Cupriavidus necator: one gene and its partner. The protein of the gene in region 2 binds, or shares a complex with, the protein of the main gene of each other region. Links are inferred from orthologs where the notes say so. Each region holds a gene or a part of one and is shown on either strand. Other genes may lie near its edges.

Region 1 (8,160 bases), 2.3 Mb from region 2 along the record:
CGCGTCTTCGGCCAGGATCGAGCAGTGGATCTTCACCGGCGGCAGCGCCAGTTCTTCGGCGATCTGGGTGTTCTTGATCTCCAGCGCCTGGTCCACGGTCTTGCCCTTGACCCACTCGGTCACGAGCGAGGACGAGGCAATGGCCGAGCCGCAGCCGTAGGTCTTGAACTTGGCGTCTTCGATCACGCCCGCCTCGTTGACCTTGATCTGCAGCTTCATCACGTCGCCGCAGGCCGGCGCACCGACCATGCCGGTGCCGACCGCATCGTCGTTCTTGTCGAACGAACCGACGTTGCGGGGGTTTTCATAGTGATCGAGAACCTTGGTGCTGTATGACATTTTGCTTACCTCTTGCGTATCTTTGCGGGGGTATTGCGTTTTGTTCTGATGATCTGTGCGGGCGCGTCAGTGCGCGGCCCACTGGATCGAATTCAAATCGACGCCGTCCTTGAACATTTCCCACAGCGGCGACAGGTCGCGCAGCTTGCCGATCTTGCTCTTGAGCAGTTCGATGGTGTAGTCGATCTCCTGCTCGGTGGTGAAGCGGCCCACCGTGAAGCGGATCGAGCTGTGCGCCAGTTCGTCGTTGCGGCCCAGGGCGCGCAGCACATACGACGGCTCCAGCGAGGCCGAGGTGCAGGCCGAACCCGACGACACCGCCACGTCCTTGATCGCCATGATCAGCGACTCGCCTTCGACGAAGTTGAAGCTGACATTCAGGTTGTGCGGCACGCGCTGTTCCAGGTCGCCGTTCAGGTAGACCTCTTCCATGTCCGACAGGCCGTTCCACAGGCGGTCGCGCAGCATGCGGATGCGTTCGTTCTCGGTCGCCATCTCTTCGCGGGCGATGCGGAAGGCTTCGCCCATGCCGACGATCTGGTGCGTGGCCAGCGTGCCCGAGCGCATGCCGCGCTCATGGCCGCCGCCGTGCATCTGCGCCTCGATGCGCACGCGCGGCTTGCGGCGCACGTACAGCGCGCCGATGCCCTTGGGGCCGTAGGTCTTGTGGGCCGAGAACGACATCAGGTCGCACTTCAGCTTGCCCAGGTCGATCGCCACCTTGCCGGTTGCCTGCGCGGCGTCGCAATGGAAGATGATGCCCTTCTCGCGGCAGATCTCGCCGATCTGCGCGACGTCCTGGATCACGCCGATCTCGTTGTTGACCAGCATCACCGACACCAGGATGGTGTCCGGGCGCAGCGCCTGCTTGAACACTTCCATGTCAAGCAGGCCGTTTTCCTTCACGTCCAGGTAGGTCACTTCAAAGCCCTGGCGCTCCAGCTCGCGCGTGGTGTCGAGCACGGCCTTGTGCTCGGTCTTCAGGGTGATGATGTGCTTGCCCTTGCCCGAATAGAAGTTCGCGGCGCCCTTGATCGCCAGGTTGTTCGATTCGGTCGCACCCGAGGTCCACACGATCTCGCGCGGGTCGGCGCCGACCAGTGCGGCCACCTGCTCACGTGCTTCTTCCACCGCGCGCTCCGCTTCCCAGCCGTACGCGTGGCTGCGCGAGGCGGGGTTGCCGAACTGCTCGCGCAGGTACGGAATCATCTTGTCCGCCACGCGCGGGTCCACCGGCGTGGTGGCCGAGTAATCCATGTAGATGGGGAAATGTGGGGTGCTCATCGTTATGACTGCCTTGTTAGGGACCGCTGATCGCTGTTTTGCTGTCGTTGCCTGGGCGCGCTCAGGACTGCGCCAGGCTGAAAACTGAATTCACCATTCTGGCCCGGACCGGCTTTTCCTGCTTGTCGGCCTTGCCGCGCGCAGCGGCCGCGACCGGCTGCGCGGCGTCCTCGCGCATGTCGTGCAGCACGGCCGGCTGGCGCTCGCGCTGCTGGTCCACCAGGTTCTTGAGGGAAACGGAGTCGAGGTACTCGACCATCTTCTGGTTCAGCGTGGCCCACAGTTCATGGGTCATGCAGCGCCCGGAGCCGTCATCTCCGTTACAATTGCCCTTGCCGCCGCACTGGGTGGCATCCAGGGGCTCGTCCACGGCGATGATGATGTCCGCCACGGTGACGTCTTCGGCCTTGCGCGCCAGACTGTAGCCGCCGCCCGGGCCGCGCACGCTTTCGACGATCTCGTGCCGGCGCAGCTTGCCAAACAACTGCTCCAGGTAGGACAGCGAGATCTTTTGCCGCTGGCTGATGCCGGCGAGCGTGACCGGTCCCTGGTCCTGGCGCATGGCCAGGTCGATCATCGCAGTGACCGCGAAGCGGCCTTTGGTGGTCAGTCTCATGGTGCAGGGCTCTGGGGGTGAAGCTAATACTTGATCGTTTCCGTCAAGTATAAAGGTACCCGACTAATTCAGTCAACTACCCCTGCCGCAGCGCACCACGCCCCGATCACGCTTCGCGCCCGCCCGCGGCCGTCTCCGGGCCTGCCGCGCGCGGCGGAATCACCAGCGACAACGGGTGCTTCAGGATGCGCCGCCGCACGGCCGCGCTCAGTTCGGCGCGGTCCACGCGCCGCAGGTTGCGTGACCGCAGCGCCATATTGAACGCCAGCGCGAAGCTCACCGCCACGTTCAGCATCCCCATCAGCGCAATGCCCGCCACCGCCAGCCACAGCGACGGCATGCGCAGTGCATCCAGCCCCAGCACGCCGATGGCGGCGCCGACCGAGCCCGTCGACAGCGTCACATGGCGCACTTCCATATGGGGCCCGAAGAAGCTCAGGATTTCCGGCCCCAGCCCCAGCAGCAGGCCCAGCGACACGTTGGCGGCTATGCCCGACAGGTTGCGCTTCCAGAAATCCGCCAGACGGGTGGCGCCGCGCGCACCCAGCACGTACTGGAGGCGCCGGTTGTAGGCCATCACGTCGTGCACGCGATGCAGCGCGAACCAGTTGTCGGCCCAGCCGGCAATCAGGCTGGACAGCCACAGCAGCACGCCGGTGAAGGCGGCATAGAGCGGCGTCGGGCCCAGGATCGAGAACGACTCGATGGTGGCAATCGCCTTGGCCGGCGTGATCAGGTTGGCGCCGAGCAGTTTGTGCGCCAGCCACTGGATCCCCAGCGCCACCGGGAACACCACCGCCAGGTTGCCGACGATCGCCGCCGCGTTGGAGCGGATCATGGCAATGGTGTCGTCGACGAATATCTCGCGCCCTTCCGGCCGCCCTGCCCCGTCCAGCCGGTGCGCCAGCGCCGGCCCGGTCATGGCCGGCTGCTTGGTCGCCAGCGTGAAGTGCGCAAAGTGGATGGCCAGGAAGCTGCCGGCGTAGTTGAGCGAGGCCAGCAACCCTTCACTGAACTTGTCCAGGTGCAGGCCGTAGATCAGGAACTTCAGGTACACGGTGGCGACCGAGACCAGGCCGCCGCCGGCCGCGGCGCGCACCAGCTCGGCGTATTCCTTGCGGTCGCGCGTGATGTAGTGCTCGCCGGTCTCGGCCGAGCGCTCCACCACCTTGCGCGCCAGCTGCGCGAACGAGGTGCCGGCCAGGTGCGAGATGCTGCGCCGGGCCTGGGTCGATCGGATCAGCTCCGCCACCAGGTGCGCATGCATGCCGGGCCGGCGGGGCTCGACCCAGGCCGCCAGCAGCAGCTCGATGCGGCTGAGCTGCACCTTCATGCGCTCGATCTGGAACACCACCTCGACCGACACGCCGTTTTCCTCCAGGTCCTCATACACCTGGCGGATCGCGGCATGGCAGCCGTCCAGCAGCGCGCGGAAGTAGTTCAGGCGGTGGCCAAAGCTGTTGTCGTCATGGCGCAGGCCCTCTTCACGCAAGGCCTGGATGGCCTCGTCCAGGCGGAAGAACGGTGTCTCTTCCACCCGCCCGGCCAGGCGCGAACGGATCGCCTGACTCAGGCCGGTGGCGCGCACCTGGCTGACCAGCACCGCGATGCTGGTGGCCAGCGTCTGGCCCAGCGCATCGCGATAGTGCGCCATGCCCGCCGCTTCGCCCCCGGCGCTGCCGGCCTGCAGCACGCGCGCCAGCCGCGCCAGCAGCCCATCGTCGATGGCCTCGACCCACTCCGCGTCCTCATCCCCGACGAACACCAGCGCAAACAGCCCCGCCATGTCGCTGCGGTTGGGCGGCGGCGGCAGGAAGCGGTTCTGCAGCCGGCCCACCATCTCGCTGACGAAGCCCGGGTGCAGGGCCACGCCGGTATCGCAGAACAGTCCGGTGGGGTCGTTCTCGCGCACCAGGCTGCGCACCGTCAGGGCGAAACGCCCGGCCCAGTCGGGATGCCGCTCCAGCACCTGCAGCAGGTAGCGCAGCCGCACATGCTCGGGGTGGCGGCGGTCCGTGCCAGGTTCCTGGCTGTCAGTATCGGCGCCCAGCCCGCCATCGCGGCGGATCCAGAAGCCCAACTCGATCAGCCAGCCGTTGCGCTCGGCCAGCGGCGCCTCAGGATCGGCAGCGGCCAGGATGGCGTCGAGCTGCAGGCTTGCATTGCGCGATTCGCGCCATTTGCGGAACAGTTTGCGAAGCATGGATTCTCGTGGGATCGGTCCGCCGGGCGCGGCGCCGGAGGCGTCGCGGCGCGGGCCGCAGAAAGGACGATGGAGCGGGCGCCGGGATCAGCCGGCGTTGCCTTGCAGGCGCTGGCGCAACTCGGCCACCAGGCCGTCGCAGGCATCTTCGATGTAGTCGAGCACGCGCTCGAAGCCATCGCCTTCGCCGTAGTAGGGGTCCGGCACCTCGTCGGCGTCGTGGCGGGTGGCGAAGCTCATCAGCAGGCGCAGCTTGGCGCCGGCATCGGGGCGCAGCCGCGCCAGGCCGGCCAGGTTCTCGCGGTCCATCGCCAGGATCAGGTCGAAGCGGTCGAAGTCAGGCAGGCCGACCTTGCGCGCGCGCAGCGCGGACAGGTCATAGCCGCGCTGCAGCGCGTGGCGCTGGGTGCGGGGATCGGGCGCGCGGCCCAGGTGGTATTCATGCGTGCCCGCCGAATCCAGTTCCACCAGTGCGTCCAGCCCCGCCGCAGCCAGCTTGGCGCGCAGCACGCCCTCCGCCGTCGGGGAACGGCAGATGTTTCCCATGCAACACATCAGGATGGCGTATGTCTTCATCGGATCACGGCTTGGCGGGAGTGGAACGGCGGGCGCACCGGCACACGGCAAGGCCGCCGGCCGGACAGCCGCAATTCTACCCGCAGCCCTTCAGGCCAGCTGCTTGGCCAGCCGCTCGCCGTGCGCAAACCCGGCCACTTCCGCGGCCTCGCGCGATTTGTAGTGCTCGGTGATGCGCGAGGTCTCGGTCAGCGTGCCGGCGGCGCGGATATTGGTGCCGGGGCGGCAGACGCGCACGGTGTAGGACCATTCGCTCTGTGAGCGCTGTTTGACCTGGACCTGCACCTCGTGGGTTTCATAGACCTTCTTCTTCCATTCACCGATATCGCTCATTGTGGTTCTCCACGGAAAATGGGTGATGCCTGGCTAGTTGACCTCGCCGGCGTCGATCGCGCGCATGGCGCCGGCCTCCGCCAGGGCGATGGCCCCTTCGGGCGTGGGCGCGTCGCCCGCAATCGCCTCGTAGCTGGGGCCGGATGGCTCGCCGAAGGCATCGGCGATGCGCATCTGCGCCGCAAACCCGCCGGCGGCATTGGGGACCGCGCTGACCACGACCGCGTAGCCGCCGTATTCAAACTGGCGTTCCATCTTGCCTCCTTTGCGGCAGCCTTCGCGCTTTCACCCTTCATGACCGGCGCCGCCGCGAATTTCACTATAGGCGAAGCGCGCGTGGCGGTGCGGCGTATCAGGCAGGCGGCAGCGCGCCCTCTCCACTGGCGCCGAACACCTGCGCCTTGAGCTTGGCCAGCTGGTCGCGCACCTGCGCCGCCTGCTCGAACTCCAGGTTGCGGGCGTGATCGAGCATGAGCTTCTCCAAACGCCTGATTTCCTTGGAGACCTGCTTCTCGCTCATGTCCTCGTAGCGGGCCTGCTCCTGCGCCGCCAGCAGCTCGGCCCTGGCATCGTTGACGCTATAGACGCCGTCGATAATGTCCTTGATGCGCTTGACCACGCCGCGCGGCGTGATGCCGTTGGCCTCGTTGAAGGCGATCTGCTTGGCACGGCGGCGCTCGGTCTCTCCAATCGCCTTCTTCATCGACTCGGTCATGCGGTCCGCGTACAGGATCGCGGTACCGTTGACGTTGCGCGCGGCGCGCCCGATGGTCTGGATCAGCGAGCGCTCGGCGCGCAGGAAGCCTTCCTTGTCCGCATCGAGGATCGCCACCAGCGACACCTCGGGAATATCCAGGCCTTCGCGCAGCAGGTTGATGCCCACCAGCACGTCGAAGGTGCCCAGGCGCAGGTCGCGGATGATCTCCACGCGCTCGACCGTGTCGATGTCCGAGTGCAGGTAGCGCACCTTGACGCCGTTCTCGGACAGGAACTCGGTCAGCTGCTCGGCCATGCGCTTGGTCAGCGTGGTCACCAGCACGCGTTCGCCAACCTCCACGCGGGCGTGGATTTCCGATAGCAGGTCATCCACCTGCGTGGTCGCCGGGCGCACCATGATGATGGGATCGACCAGCCCGGTCGGACGCACCACCTGCTCCACCACCTGCCCGGCATTGTCCTGCTCGAACTGCGCCGGCGTGGCCGAAACAAACATCACCTGGCGCATCTTGCGCTCGAATTCGTCGAACTTCAGCGGCCGGTTGTCCAGCGCCGAGGGCAGCCGGAAGCCGTACTCCACCAGCGTGGTCTTGCGCGCGCGGTCGCCGTTGTACATGCCGTTGAGCTGGCCGATCAGCACGTGCGACTCGTCCAGGAACATCAGCGCGTCGGGCGGCAGGTAGTCGACCAGCGTCGGCGGCGGCTCGCCCGGCTTCGCGCCGGACAGGTGCCGCGAATAGTTCTCGATGCCCTTGCAGAAGCCCAGCTCGGACAGCATTTCCAGGTCGAAGCGGGTGCGCTGCTCAAGCCGCTGCGCCTCCACCAGCCGGTTTTCCTTGTGGAAGAACTCCAGCCGCTCGCGCAGCTCCGACTTGATCGCCTCGATCGCGCGCAGCACGGTCTCGCGCGGGGTCACATAGTGGCTCGACGGATAGACCGTGAAGCGCGGGATCTTCTGGCGCACGCGGCCAGTCAGCGGGTCGAAGAACTGCAGCGACTCGACTTCGTCGTCGAACATCTCCAGCCGCACCGCCATCTCGGCATGCTCGGCCGGGAAGATGTCGATGGTGTCGCCGCGCACGCGGAAGGTGCCGCGCTGGAAATCGGTCTCGTTGCGGGTGTACTGCATCGCGATCAGGCGCGCGATCACATCGCGCTGGCTGATCTTGTCGCCGGCCCGCAAGGTGAGAATCATCTGGTGGTATTCGGTCGGGTTGCCGATACCGTAGATCGCAGAGACGGTCGCCACGATGATCGTGTCGCGGCGCTCCAGCAGGCTCTTGGTCGCCGACAGCCGCATCTGCTCGATATGCTCGTTGATCGACGAGTCCTTCTCGATAAACAGGTCGCGCTGCGGGACGTAGGCCTCGGGCTGGTAGTAATCGTAGTAGCTGACGAAGTACTCGACCGCGTTGCGCGGGAAGAACTCGCGAAACTCGGCGTAGAGCTGGGCCGCCAGCGTCTTGTTGGGCGCGAACACGATCGCCGGCCGTCCCATCCGGGCGATCACATTGGCCATGGTGAAGGTCTTGCCCGAACCCGTCACCCCCAGCAGCGTCTGGAACGACAGGCCGTCCTCGACCCCCTCCACCAGTTGCCGGATGGCCTCCGGCTGGTCGCCGGCGGGCGGGAACGGCTGGTAGAGCTGGAACGGGGAGCCGGGGAATGTGACGAATTTGTCTTCGTCCAGGGCCGGCGCGGCTTCTGCAAGGTTCGACATAGGGGGCGAATTTACGGGCGGGATTAGGGAAATACCTCAGGAATACGGGGCGAATACGCTAGAATCTTGGGGTTGCCAGCCCCCGCTTCAAGCCGGAAGCGTCACGGGGGCCTGTCAGCCCCCAGCGCAGTCCGAAGCATTCTACGCCTTCCCGTTTTCTTACATAGCCGACCACGAGATTCCAAATGAGTTTGTTTTCTGCCGTCGAGATGGCCCCGCGCGACCCGATCCTGGGCCTAAACGAAGCCTTCAATGCCGATACCCGCCCGACCAAGGTCAACCTGGGCGTTGGCGTGTACTTCACCGACGAAGGGAAAATCCCCCTGCTGCGCGCCGTCCAGGAGGCAGAAAAGGCACGTCTGACCACCGCCA
Region 2 (10,152 bases):
AGGATGTAGCGGCCGACCACGCCCAGGTTGGACGGCGCGTCTTCCGGCGCCGGCTTCTCGATGATGCCGGAGACCTTGATCACGTCCGCATCCCATTCGCGGCCGTCGATCACGCCGTAGGAGCGGCTTTGCTCCGGCGTGATCTCCTCGACCCCCAGCACCGAGCAGTTGTAGTGGTTGAAGGTATCCACCATCTGCTTCATCACCGGCGGGTTGCCGTCGATCAGGTCATCGGCCAGCATCACTGCGAACGGCGTGTCGCCGACCAGCTTGGCCGCGCACAGCACCGCATGCCCCAGGCCCAGCGCTTCGGGCTGGCGCACGTAGAAGCATTCCACGTTGGCGGGCTTGATCGAGCGCACCACGTCCAGCAGCGCCTGCTTGTTCTTGGCCTCAAGCTCCACTTCCAGCTCGAAGGCCTTGTCGAAATGGTCCTCGATGGCGCGCTTGGAGCGGCCGGTGACAAAGATCATCTCGGTAATGCCGGCGGCCATGGCTTCTTCCACGGCGTACTGGATCAGCGGCTTGTCCACCACCGGAAGCATTTCCTTGGGGCTGGCCTTGGTGGCCGGCAGGAAGCGAGTGCCCAGGCCCGCAACCGGGAACACAGCCTTGGTGACGCGATTTTCCATATCAGGTGTACCTCTCAGATTCCAGTCCATAACCCTGCCAGCCATTGCGGGCGTCGTCTGTCCGGTTCTGTCCGACGAAGCCGGACAGAACCCCCGGCAGGCAGGGGCGTGAATGCGGCCGCCGTGCCGTCAGGCCGGCAGCCGCTGCAGCTGGCCCTGCAGCTTGGCCAGCGTCTGCTCGAAATCGGCCAGGCGCTGCGTCTCTTGCGCCACCACGGCAGGCGGTGCCTTGGCGACAAAGCTCTCGTTGGAGAGCTTGGCGCGGCACTTGCCGATTTCGCCACCGATGCGCTCGACTTCCTTCGACAGGCGCGCGCGCTCGGCGCCGACATCGATCTCGATCTTCAGCAGCAGGTGGTTGCCCCCGGCAATGGCGACCGGCGCGCCGGCGCCTTCAGCCTGCAGGGCAGCTTCATCTTCGAAGACGCGTACCTCGGAAAGTTTCGCCAGTGCCTGGATATGTGCGCTCGCCGCCTTCAGGAAGGTGCTGTCACCCTCAGCATAGAGCGGGATGCGCTGGGCCGGCGAGATGTTCATCTCGCCGCGCAGGTTGCGGCAGGCATCGATCACTTCCTTCAGGCGCGCAACCCATTGCTCGGCTTGCTCGTCGATCTTGGCGACCGCAGGCAGCGGGTAGGGCTGCAGCGCGATGGTCTCGGAGCCGTCACCCTTGGCGCGGCCGGCCAGCGGGGCCACCTTCTGCCACAGCTCTTCGGTGATGAAGGGGATGATCGGATGCGCCAGGCGCAGCACGGTCTCGAGCACGCGCAGCAGCGTGCGCCGCGTGGCGCGCTGCTGGGCCTCGGTGCCGTTCTGGATCTGCACCTTGGCCAGTTCCAGGTACCAGTCGCAGTATTCGTCCCAGACGAACTTGTAGATGGCGTTGGCGATATTGTCGAAGCGGTATTCGGCAAAGCCCTTCTCGACCTCGGCTTCCACGCGCTGCAGCAGCGACACGATCCAGCGGTCGGCCTGCGAGAAATCCAGGTAGCCGTCTGGGCCGCAGTCGTTGTTGCACGGGCCCATGCCGCAGTCATGGCCTTCGGTGTTCATCAGCACGAAGCGGGTCGCGTTCCACAGCTTGTTGCAGAAGTTGCGGTAGCCCTCGCAGCGGCCGGTATCGAAGTTGACGTTGCGGCCCAGCGTGGCCAGCGACGCGAAGGTGAAGCGCAGTGCGTCGGCGCCGAATGCGGGAATGCCCTCGGGGAATTCCTTTTTCGTCTTCTTCTCGATCTTGGGCGCGTCCTTGGGGCGGCGCAGGCCGGTGGTGCGCTTCTGCAGCAGCGTGTCGAGGTCGATGCCGTCGATCAGGTCCACCGGGTCCAGCGTGTTGCCCTCGGACTTGCTCATCTTCTTGCCTTCCGAATCGCGCACCAGGCCGTGCACGTAGACGGTATGGAAGGGCACCTTGCCGATGAAGTGCTTGGTCATCATGACCATGCGCGCCACCCAGAAGAAGATGATGTCGTAGCCGGTCACCAGCACCGACGACGGCAGGAAGTGATGCATCTCGGGCGTTTCTCCCGGCCAGCCCAGCGAGGAGAAGGGCACCAGCGCCGACGAGAACCAGGTGTCGAGCACGTCTTCCTCGCGGCGCAGGCTGCCGGTGCTGCCGGCGGCCTTTGCCTTTGCCAGCGCTTCTTCTTCGGTGCGGCCGACAAAGCAGTTGCCGGCATCGTCATACCACGCCGGGATCTGGTGGCCCCACCACAGCTGGCGCGAGATGCACCAGTCCTGGATATTGCCCAGCCACTGGTTGTAGGTGCTGATCCAGTTTTCCGGCACCAGCTTGATCTCGCCGCTCTGCACGGCTTCCAGCGCCACCTCGGCGATCGAGCGGCCCGGGTAGAAGGTGCCTTCCGGCGCCGGCTTGCTCATGGCGACGAACCACTGGTCGGTCAGCATCGGCTCGATCGCGCTGCCGGTGCGCTCGCTGCGCGGGGTCATCAGCTTGTGCTTCTTGACCTCGGCCAGCAGGCCGCGCTTGTCCAGGTCCTCGACGATGGCGCGGCGCGCGTCGAAGCGGTCCAGGCCGGCGTAGGCGGCGGGGGCGTCGGCAACGATCTTCGCGTCCAGCGTCAGGATCGACAACTGCGGCAGGTTGTGGCGCTGGCCCACGGCATAGTCGTTGAAGTCATGGCCGGGGGTCACCTTGACCACGCCGGTGCCGAACTCGCGGTCGACGTACTCGTCGGCAATCACCGGGATCTGGCGCTCGGTCAGCGGCAGCTGCACGAACTTGCCGATCAGGTGCGCATAGCGCTCGTCTTCCGGGTGGACCATCACGGCCACGTCGCCCAGCATGGTTTCGGGGCGGGTGGTGGCCACAGTCAGGTGGGTCAGGCCGCCCTTGGCATCAGCCTCGACCAGCGGATAGTGGATATGCCACAGCGAGCCTTCTTCCTCGATGCTGTCGACTTCCAGGTCCGACACGGCGGTGCCCAGCACCGGGTCCCAGTTGACCAGGCGCTTGCCGCGGTAGATCAGGCCCTGTTCGTGCAGGCGCACGAAAGCTTCGGTGACCGCCTTCGACATCTCGGGCGACATCGTGAAGTACTCGCGGCTCCAGTCGATCGAAGCGCCCATGCGCCGCACCTGGCGGGTGATGGTCGAGCCCGACTCTTCCTTCCAGGCCCACACCTTCTCGGTGAACTTCTCGCGGCCCAGGTCATGGCGCGACACGCCCTGCGACTCGAGCTGGCGCTCCACCACGATCTGGGTGGCGATGCCGGCGTGGTCGGTGCCCGGCACCCACAGCGTATTGGCGCCGCTCATGCGCGCATGGCGCGCCAGGCCGTCCATGATGGTCTGGTTGAAAGCGTGGCCCATATGCAGCGTGCCGGTCACATTGGGCGGCGGCAGCTGGATCGCAAAGTCCGGGCGGGCAGGGTCGAAGGTCGGCTTGGCAATGCCGCGCTTCTCCCACTCGGGGCCCCATTTCGCCTCGATGGCGGTGGGTTCGAAGCTTTTGGCGAGGGACTGGTCTTGGGCGGTCATGCTGGGATGTCGATATTGGCGTCGGGGGTCGTCGCAGGGTGCTTCGGCCTGCGCCTGGCGAGGCGGCGGCCGTCGGCGGCCGGCATTGCGCCAGTAAAACGTTAAATTATACGGGGGTGGCAGGCTGGTGCCTATTTCCCGGCCATCCGGCCCCGCCGGATGTGACTTGCAGGACAGGGCCCGCCGGTATAATTGCCGTCAATCCACAAGGCTGATCCGATGTCCGACCTGCTTGCCAACCTGAACGCCGAACAACTAGCCGCCGTCACCCTGCCTGACGAACCGGCGCTGATCCTGGCGGGCGCGGGCAGCGGCAAGACCCGCGTGCTGACCACGCGCATCGCCTGGCTGATCCAGAACGGCCGGGTCTCGCCGGCGGGCATCCTGGCGGTGACCTTTACCAACAAGGCCGCCAAGGAAATGCAGACGCGGCTGTCGTCGATGCTGCCGATCAACACCCGCGGCATGTGGATCGGCACCTTCCACGGCCTGTGCAACCGCATGCTGCGCGCGCATTTCCGCGACGCCGGGCTGCCCCAGACCTTTGCCATCCTGGACAGCCAGGACCAGCTCTCGGCGCTCAAGCGGCTGCTCAAGTCGCTCAACGTCGACGATGAGAAGTACCCGGCCAAGAACCTGCAGTACTTCATCAACAACGCCAAGGAGCAGGGCCTGCGCCCGGCCGACGTCGAGGCCAACGACGACTTCAACAAGCGCTTTGTCGACCTCTACGCCGCCTACGACCTGCAGTGCCAGCGCGAAGGCGTGGTCGACTTCGCCGAGCTGCTGCTGCGCTGCTACGAGCTGCTGCGCTACAACGACGCCATCCGCCAGCACTACCAGCACCGCTTCCGCCACGTGCTGGTCGACGAGTTCCAGGACACCAACGTGCTGCAGTACCAGTGGCTCAAGCTGCTGGCCGGCTACGGCACGCAGAACCCGGCCGCGGTCTTTGCCGTGGGCGACGACGACCAGAGCATCTATGCGTTCCGCGGCGCCAACGTCGGCAATATGCGCGACTTCGAGCACGAGTTCCGCGTGCGCCGGCTGATCAAGCTGGAGCAGAACTACCGCTCGCACGGGCATATCCTGGATTCGGCCAACCACCTGATCTCGCACAACGCGCGCCGCCTGGGCAAGAACCTGCGCACCGACGCCGGCCACGGCGAGCCGGTGCGAGTGTTCCAGGGCGGCTCCGACGGCCAGGAAGCCGCCTGGATCATCGAGGAGATCCGCGACCAGATCGCGCAGGGCGCCAGCCGCGCCGAGATTGCCATCCTGTACCGCAGCAACGCGCAGTCGCGCGTGATCGAGCATGCGCTGTTCTCGGCCGGCATCGCGTACCGCGTCTATGGCGGCCTGCGCTTCTTCGAGCGCGCCGAAATCAAGCACGCGCTGGCCTATATGCAGCTGCTGGAGAACCCGCGCAACGATGCAGCCTTTGGCCGCGTGGTCAACTTCCCGGCGCGCGGCATCGGCGCGCGCTCGCTGGAAGTGCTGCAGGACATGGCGCGCCAGTATGACTGCGCGCTGGCCGAGGCGGTGGCCTACGTGCCCGGCGCGGCCGGCAGCAAGCTGGCGGCGTTTACACGCCTGATCGAGAAGACGCGCGAGGACACGCGCCGCATGACGCTGGCCGAGACCGTCGAGTACGTGATCAACCACAGCGGCCTGATCACCCACTACCAGGGCGAGAAGGAAGGCCAGGACCGCATCGAGAACTTGCAGGAACTGGTGACCGCCGCGCAGGCCTTCGTGGTCGAGGAAGGCTACGGCCTGGAAGCGCTGGCCGCGGTGATCCCGGTTGACCGCAGCCCCGCCGCCCCGGCACTGGCCGACGGCGACCAGGCCCAGCAGGTGCTGGATCCGGAAGCGCTGCCGGTGGTGATGACGCCGCTGGTCGCGTTCCTGACCCATGCCTCGCTGGAAGCCGGCGACAACCAGGCCCAGGCCGGCCAGGACGCGGTGCAGATGATGACCGTGCATGCGGCCAAGGGGCTGGAATTCGACGTGGTCTTCATCACCGGGATGGAAGAGGGCCTGTTCCCGCACGAGAACAGCATGATGGACCCGGACGGCGTGGAGGAAGAGCGCCGCCTGATGTACGTGGCGATCACGCGTGCGCGCAAGCGGCTCTACATGTCGTTCGCGCAAAGCCGCATGCTGCACGGCCAGACCCGCTACCACGTGCGCTCGCGCTTCTTCGAGGAACTGCCCGAGGCCTCGCTCAAGTGGCTGACGCCGCCGGCGCAGGGCTACGGCGGCGTGCGCCGCCAGGAGCGCGACAGCGCCTGGGGCCGCGACTGGTTCCGCAAGCCCGAGGACGTGCCCTATACCGGCACGCGCCCCACCGGCGGCATGGACAACGGCAACGGCTATGCCGATGCCAAGCGCGAGGCCGGCACCGGCTTCCGGGTGGGGCAGTCGGTGTTCCACAACAAGTTTGGCGAAGGCGTGATCACCGCGCTGGAAGGCGAGGGCACCGACGCACGCGCCAATATCAACTTCAAGCGCAACGGCGCCAAGTGGCTGGCGCTGTCGGTGGCGAAGCTGGACGCGATCGACTGAACGAGTCCGGCTTCGCTGCGCGCCATGCCGCGACCCGGGCGGCTCAGGGCAGGGCGTGGCGGACCTCGCCAGCCTTTTCGTCGGGGCTGTCCACCGTCAGCAGCGGATTGATGAACAGCGAGGCCAGCGCGCCAACCCCGAGCAGCGCCCCCGAGATCATGAACGGCAGGTCATAGCTGCCGGTGCGCTCGATCAGGTAGCCGAACACCACCGGCGACACCATGCCGGCCACGCCGAAGCCGGTGTTCATCATGCCGCCCGCGGTGCCGGCGTACTTGCCGGCGATGTCCAGCGGCAGGCTCCACAGCACCGCGTTGGTCAGCTCCAGGAAGAAGAACGACAGCGACAGCAGGATCACCGCGTTGACGGCATCGGCCGTGAAGGTCATCGGCGCGATGAACATCAGCGAGCCGGCCAGCCCCACGAACAGGACCGCGCCGCGCGCCAGGCGCAGGTTGCCGGTGCGCTTGTAGATGCGGTCCGACAGCACGCCGCCGAGCGTATCGCCGACCACGCCGGCCATCAGCGGCAGCGCGGTGAACAGCGCCAGCTGCTTCAGGTCGAAGCCGCGCGCCTCCTTCAGGTACGAGGGCAGCCACGTCAGGTAGACCCACAGCGACCAGCCGTAGCAGAAGTCGACGAAGGTCACCAGCCACATGCGCCGGAACAGGCGCCGCCACGGCGTGGCCGCCTTGGCGGCCTGCCGGCTGTCGCCGTGCCGGTAGCCGATCTCCTGCAGCTCCTGCGCGGTCACGCGGCTGTGCTTGTCGGGCGAATCCTTGAAAAAGAAGGCGTACAGCAAGGTCCAGCCGAGGCTGACCGCGCCCAGCACGATAAAGGCTTCGCGCCAGCCGGCGGCGGCCACGATGACCAGCACGACCGGCGGCGTGATCGCACCGCCCAGCCGCGCGAAGCTGTGGGTGATGCCCTGCGCGAAGCCGCGCTCCGCCACCGGCATCCAGTAGGTGAAGGCGCGCGTCGCGGTCGGGAACGCACCGCCTTCGCCGATGCCCAGCACGAAGCGCAGCACCACCAGAATCAGCACGCTGCCCGCGAAGCCGGTCAGCACGGTGGCCACGCCCCAGATCAGCGAGAGGACAATCAGCACCTTCTTGGGCCCGAACTTGTCAGCCATCCAGCCGCCGAGAATCTGCATGGCGGCATAGGGGTAGGCAAAGGCCGAGAACACCAGCCCCAGCTGCGATGTGGTCAGTCCCATTTCCTCGCGGATCAGGGGGGCGGCGACCGAAATGTTGACGCGGTCGATATAGGCGATGAAATACATCAGGCACATGACGCCCAGGATCATGTGCCGGGTCTTGATACGTTGCTTCATAGCCACCTCCTATGCGCGGCGCGCGCGTGGTGTTGACGGGGCGGCGGCCGGCACACGGTCCGTAGCCATGCGCTTGCGGCGCGCCGGGGGCGCGGCGCCGGCCGCGCTGCCCCGTCCTTGAGCAATCTGTCTGCAGTCTTGAGTCGTGTCTCCTGGTCTGGTGGATTCCGGTCGGGCAGGCTCCTTGGCGAGGGTTGTGGAAGGGGGAAGGTTCAGGCGTGGTTGAGCAGCTTCAGCCGCTGCACCTTGCCGGACGGGCCGCGCGGCAGCTCGGCGATAAAGCGGAACTCCTTCGGCGTCTTGTAGCGGCCCAGCTCGCGCAGGCAATGCGCGCGCAGCGCCGCGTCATCGCAGCGCGCGGCCTCGCGCATGACCACGTAGGCAACGATCTCCTGCCCGTAGGCCGGGTCCGGCACGCCTACCGCCGCGGCTTCGAGCACGCCCGGATGGCGCAGCAGCGCCTCGTCGATCTCGCGCGGGGCGATGTTCTCGCCGCCCTTGATGATCAGTTCCTTGGCGCGCCCGCTGATGTAGAAATAGCCATCGGCGTCGCGGTAGCCGAGATCGCCCGTGCGCAGCCAGCCATCGTGCGTAAAGGCCTCGCGCGTGATGTCCGGCGCCTTGTAGTAGCCCGCCATCACGCTCTCGCCCTGCAGCACGATCTCGCCGACCTGTCCGTCAGGAGCCGGCTTGCCGTCGCGCCCGAGCACGCGTGCGCGCGTGCCAGATGGCCTGCCGATGCTGCCGATGCGCCGCTGGCCCGGGTCGAGCGGATTGCTGAACGCCGGTGCGGCAGTCTCGGTCATGCCCATGGTCTCGATCACGCCGATGCCGAAGCGCGCCTCGAAGGCGCGGTGATGCTCGGGCGGCAGCGCGGCCGAGGCCGAGCGGCAGAAGCGCACGCCGGCCGGGGCCTGGCCGTGCGGATCGTTCAGCAGGTAGGCGATGATGGTCGGCACCACGTTCAGCCAGGTGCATCCGTGGCGCGCGCTGTCCTGCCAGAACGCGCTGGCGGAAAAGCGCATCGGCATCACCACCGAGCCGCCGTGCACCAGCGGCGCGATCGCGGTCACGACCAGGCCGTTGATGTGATACAGCGGCAGCGTCGCCAGCACCCGGTCGGCCGGCCCGAGGCAGTGCTCGCGGCTGACGTTGGTGCCGTTGGCCACCAGGTTGCGCTGCGTCAGCAGCACGCCTTTGGGCGTGCCGGTGGTGCCGGACGTGTACATGAGCAGCGCGGGCGCGTCAGGCTGCGGTGGGGGCAGTGGCGACGCAGCATCATGCGTGGCAGGCAGTGCCGGCAGGCTGTTGGCATCGGGCGCGGTGACGAGCACCGGCACGTCCAGTCCGGCCTCGCGCAGGGCCTCGCGGATGGCGGCTTCTCCGTCGGGCCAGGTGAAGACCAGCCGCGTATCCGAGTGCGCCAGGATGTAGCGCAGCTGCGCCGGCTGGCACAGCAGGTTGATCGGATTGACCACCAGCCCGCAGGCCATGGTGCCGAGCAGGAGCCGCGCGGTCTGCTCGCCGTTGGGCAGGTACACCGACACCGTCTGGCCGCTGCCCAGGCCGGCTGCCGCATAGCTGCGGCCGAGCGTGCCGGCGTCCGTCGCCAGCGCGCCGAAAGTGAGCGCATGGCCGCTGTCCGGGGACAACAGGTAGGGCTTGTCGGGCCACTGCGCGGCGCGCACGGCAATCAGCGCGGCAAGCGTGTCGAACACTTCGGGTTCCGTGCGCGCGTTCATTTGCCGACCCTCGCGAAGTAGTCGCCCAGCAGGTCCGCTTCATCGGGCACGTGCTCGGCGATGGGCACGGCGATGCGGGTGATATTCAGGTATTGGCGCCAGCCGAGGTTGTCCGAGAAGTTGTTGCCGCCCCAGGTGCCGCAGCCCATCGACAACGAGAACGGCAGGCCGTTGTCGAAATTCCCGCCGGTGGCGAAGCAGTGCGCCTGGTTCACGATCACGCGCGCCACCGGCAGCTCTTGTCCAAGCTGCAGCGCATGGCGCGGGTTGGACGAATGCAGGCTGACCGAATGCCCGGCGCCCATATAGGCGTACAGGCTCGCCACGCGCTCGACCGCCGCCGCGAAGTCGGTCGCGCGGTAGAGCGTCAGCACGGGCGAGAGCTTCTCGCCGGAGAAGGGGTAGTCGCTGCCGACACCGGTTTCCTCCACCAGCAGCATCGCGGGCTGCAGCGCGCGCACGCGTTCCAGCCCGGCGAGCTCGGCAATGCGGGTCGCGCTCTGTCCCGTGAAGCTGCCGGCGAGCTTGGCGTCGCGCCACATCAGCGCCTGCAGCCGCGCTTTCTCCGAAGCCGTGAGCAGCACGCCGCCGACCGCCGCCAAGGCGTCGAGCATGGGCGTGTAGACCGCGTCGACTACGACCAGGCTGTTCTCCGAAGAGCAACTGGTGGCATTGTCGAAGGTCTTGGAGCGCGCCACCTTGGCTGCCGCGTCATCCAGCGTGGCGCTGGCGTCGATGATCGATGCCACATTGCCGGCGCCCACGCCGAAGGCCGGCGTGCCGCAGGTGTAGGCCATGCGCACGTTGGCCTGCGAGCCGGTCGCGACCACCAGGTCGGCCTGCCGCATGAGCTCCGCCGTCGCGGTCTTCGAGACCG

What was found.
Region 1: the proteins of I6H87_RS12095 (region 2) and uvrB are in contact, whole or in part, in a crystal structure (PDB 7EGT), measured with the Thermus thermophilus proteins. The link is inferred for Cupriavidus necator from one-to-one orthologs. Residues at the interface, in WP_096412145.1 of Thermus thermophilus: His654, Arg656, Phe657, Gln666, Asp668, Glu669, Lys680, Arg681, Leu682, Ser683, Lys685, Tyr686, Ala687; in WP_096411307.1 of Thermus thermophilus: Glu23, Leu25, Arg26, Asp27, Gly28, Glu29, Arg30, Phe31, Arg55, Glu326, Asp327, Phe328, Glu379, Ser382, Gln383, His398, Gly400, Arg401.

The regions. Positions count from the first base shown.
Region 1 is NZ_CP066018.1:253,588-261,747, forward strand. Bases 5,247-8,160 are described here. They hold uvrB (excinuclease ABC subunit UvrB), read right to left. Parts: upstream 7,789-8,160; coding sequence 5,704-7,788; downstream 5,247-5,703. Other genes in these bases: I6H87_RS01240 (hypothetical protein), read right to left, coding at 5,247-5,351; I6H87_RS01245 (hypothetical protein), read right to left, coding at 5,385-5,606; I6H87_RS01255 (amino acid aminotransferase), read left to right, coding at 7,974-8,160. Also shown: Fe-S cluster assembly scaffold IscU, read right to left, coding at 1-339; I6H87_RS01220 (IscS subfamily cysteine desulfurase), read right to left, coding at 406-1,629; Fe-S cluster assembly transcriptional regulator IscR, read right to left, coding at 1,685-2,239; I6H87_RS01230 (site-specific recombinase), read right to left, coding at 2,346-4,442; I6H87_RS01235 (low molecular weight protein-tyrosine-phosphatase), read right to left, coding at 4,530-5,018; more of I6H87_RS01240, read right to left, coding at 5,109-5,246. UniProt on the Escherichia coli protein: The UvrABC repair system catalyzes the recognition and processing of DNA lesions. A damage recognition complex composed of 2 UvrA and 2 UvrB subunits scans DNA for abnormalities.
Region 2 is NZ_CP066018.1:2,586,189-2,596,340, forward strand. Bases 3,475-6,522 are described here. They hold I6H87_RS12095 (UvrD-helicase domain-containing protein), read left to right. Parts: upstream 3,475-3,848; coding sequence 3,849-6,197; downstream 6,198-6,522. Other genes in these bases: I6H87_RS12090 (valine--tRNA ligase), read right to left, coding at 3,475-3,629; I6H87_RS12100 (MFS transporter), read right to left, coding at 6,241-6,522. Also shown: UTP--glucose-1-phosphate uridylyltransferase GalU, read right to left, coding at 1-632; more of I6H87_RS12090, read right to left, coding at 762-3,474; more of I6H87_RS12100, read right to left, coding at 6,523-7,533; I6H87_RS12105 (acyl--CoA ligase), read right to left, coding at 7,746-9,275; sauS (acylating sulfoacetaldehyde dehydrogenase), read right to left, coding at 9,272-10,152. UniProt on the Escherichia coli protein: A helicase with DNA-dependent ATPase activity. Unwinds DNA duplexes with 3'-5' polarity. Translocates on single-stranded DNA with 3'-5' polarity. Initiates unwinding more efficiently from a nicked substrate than double-stranded DNA.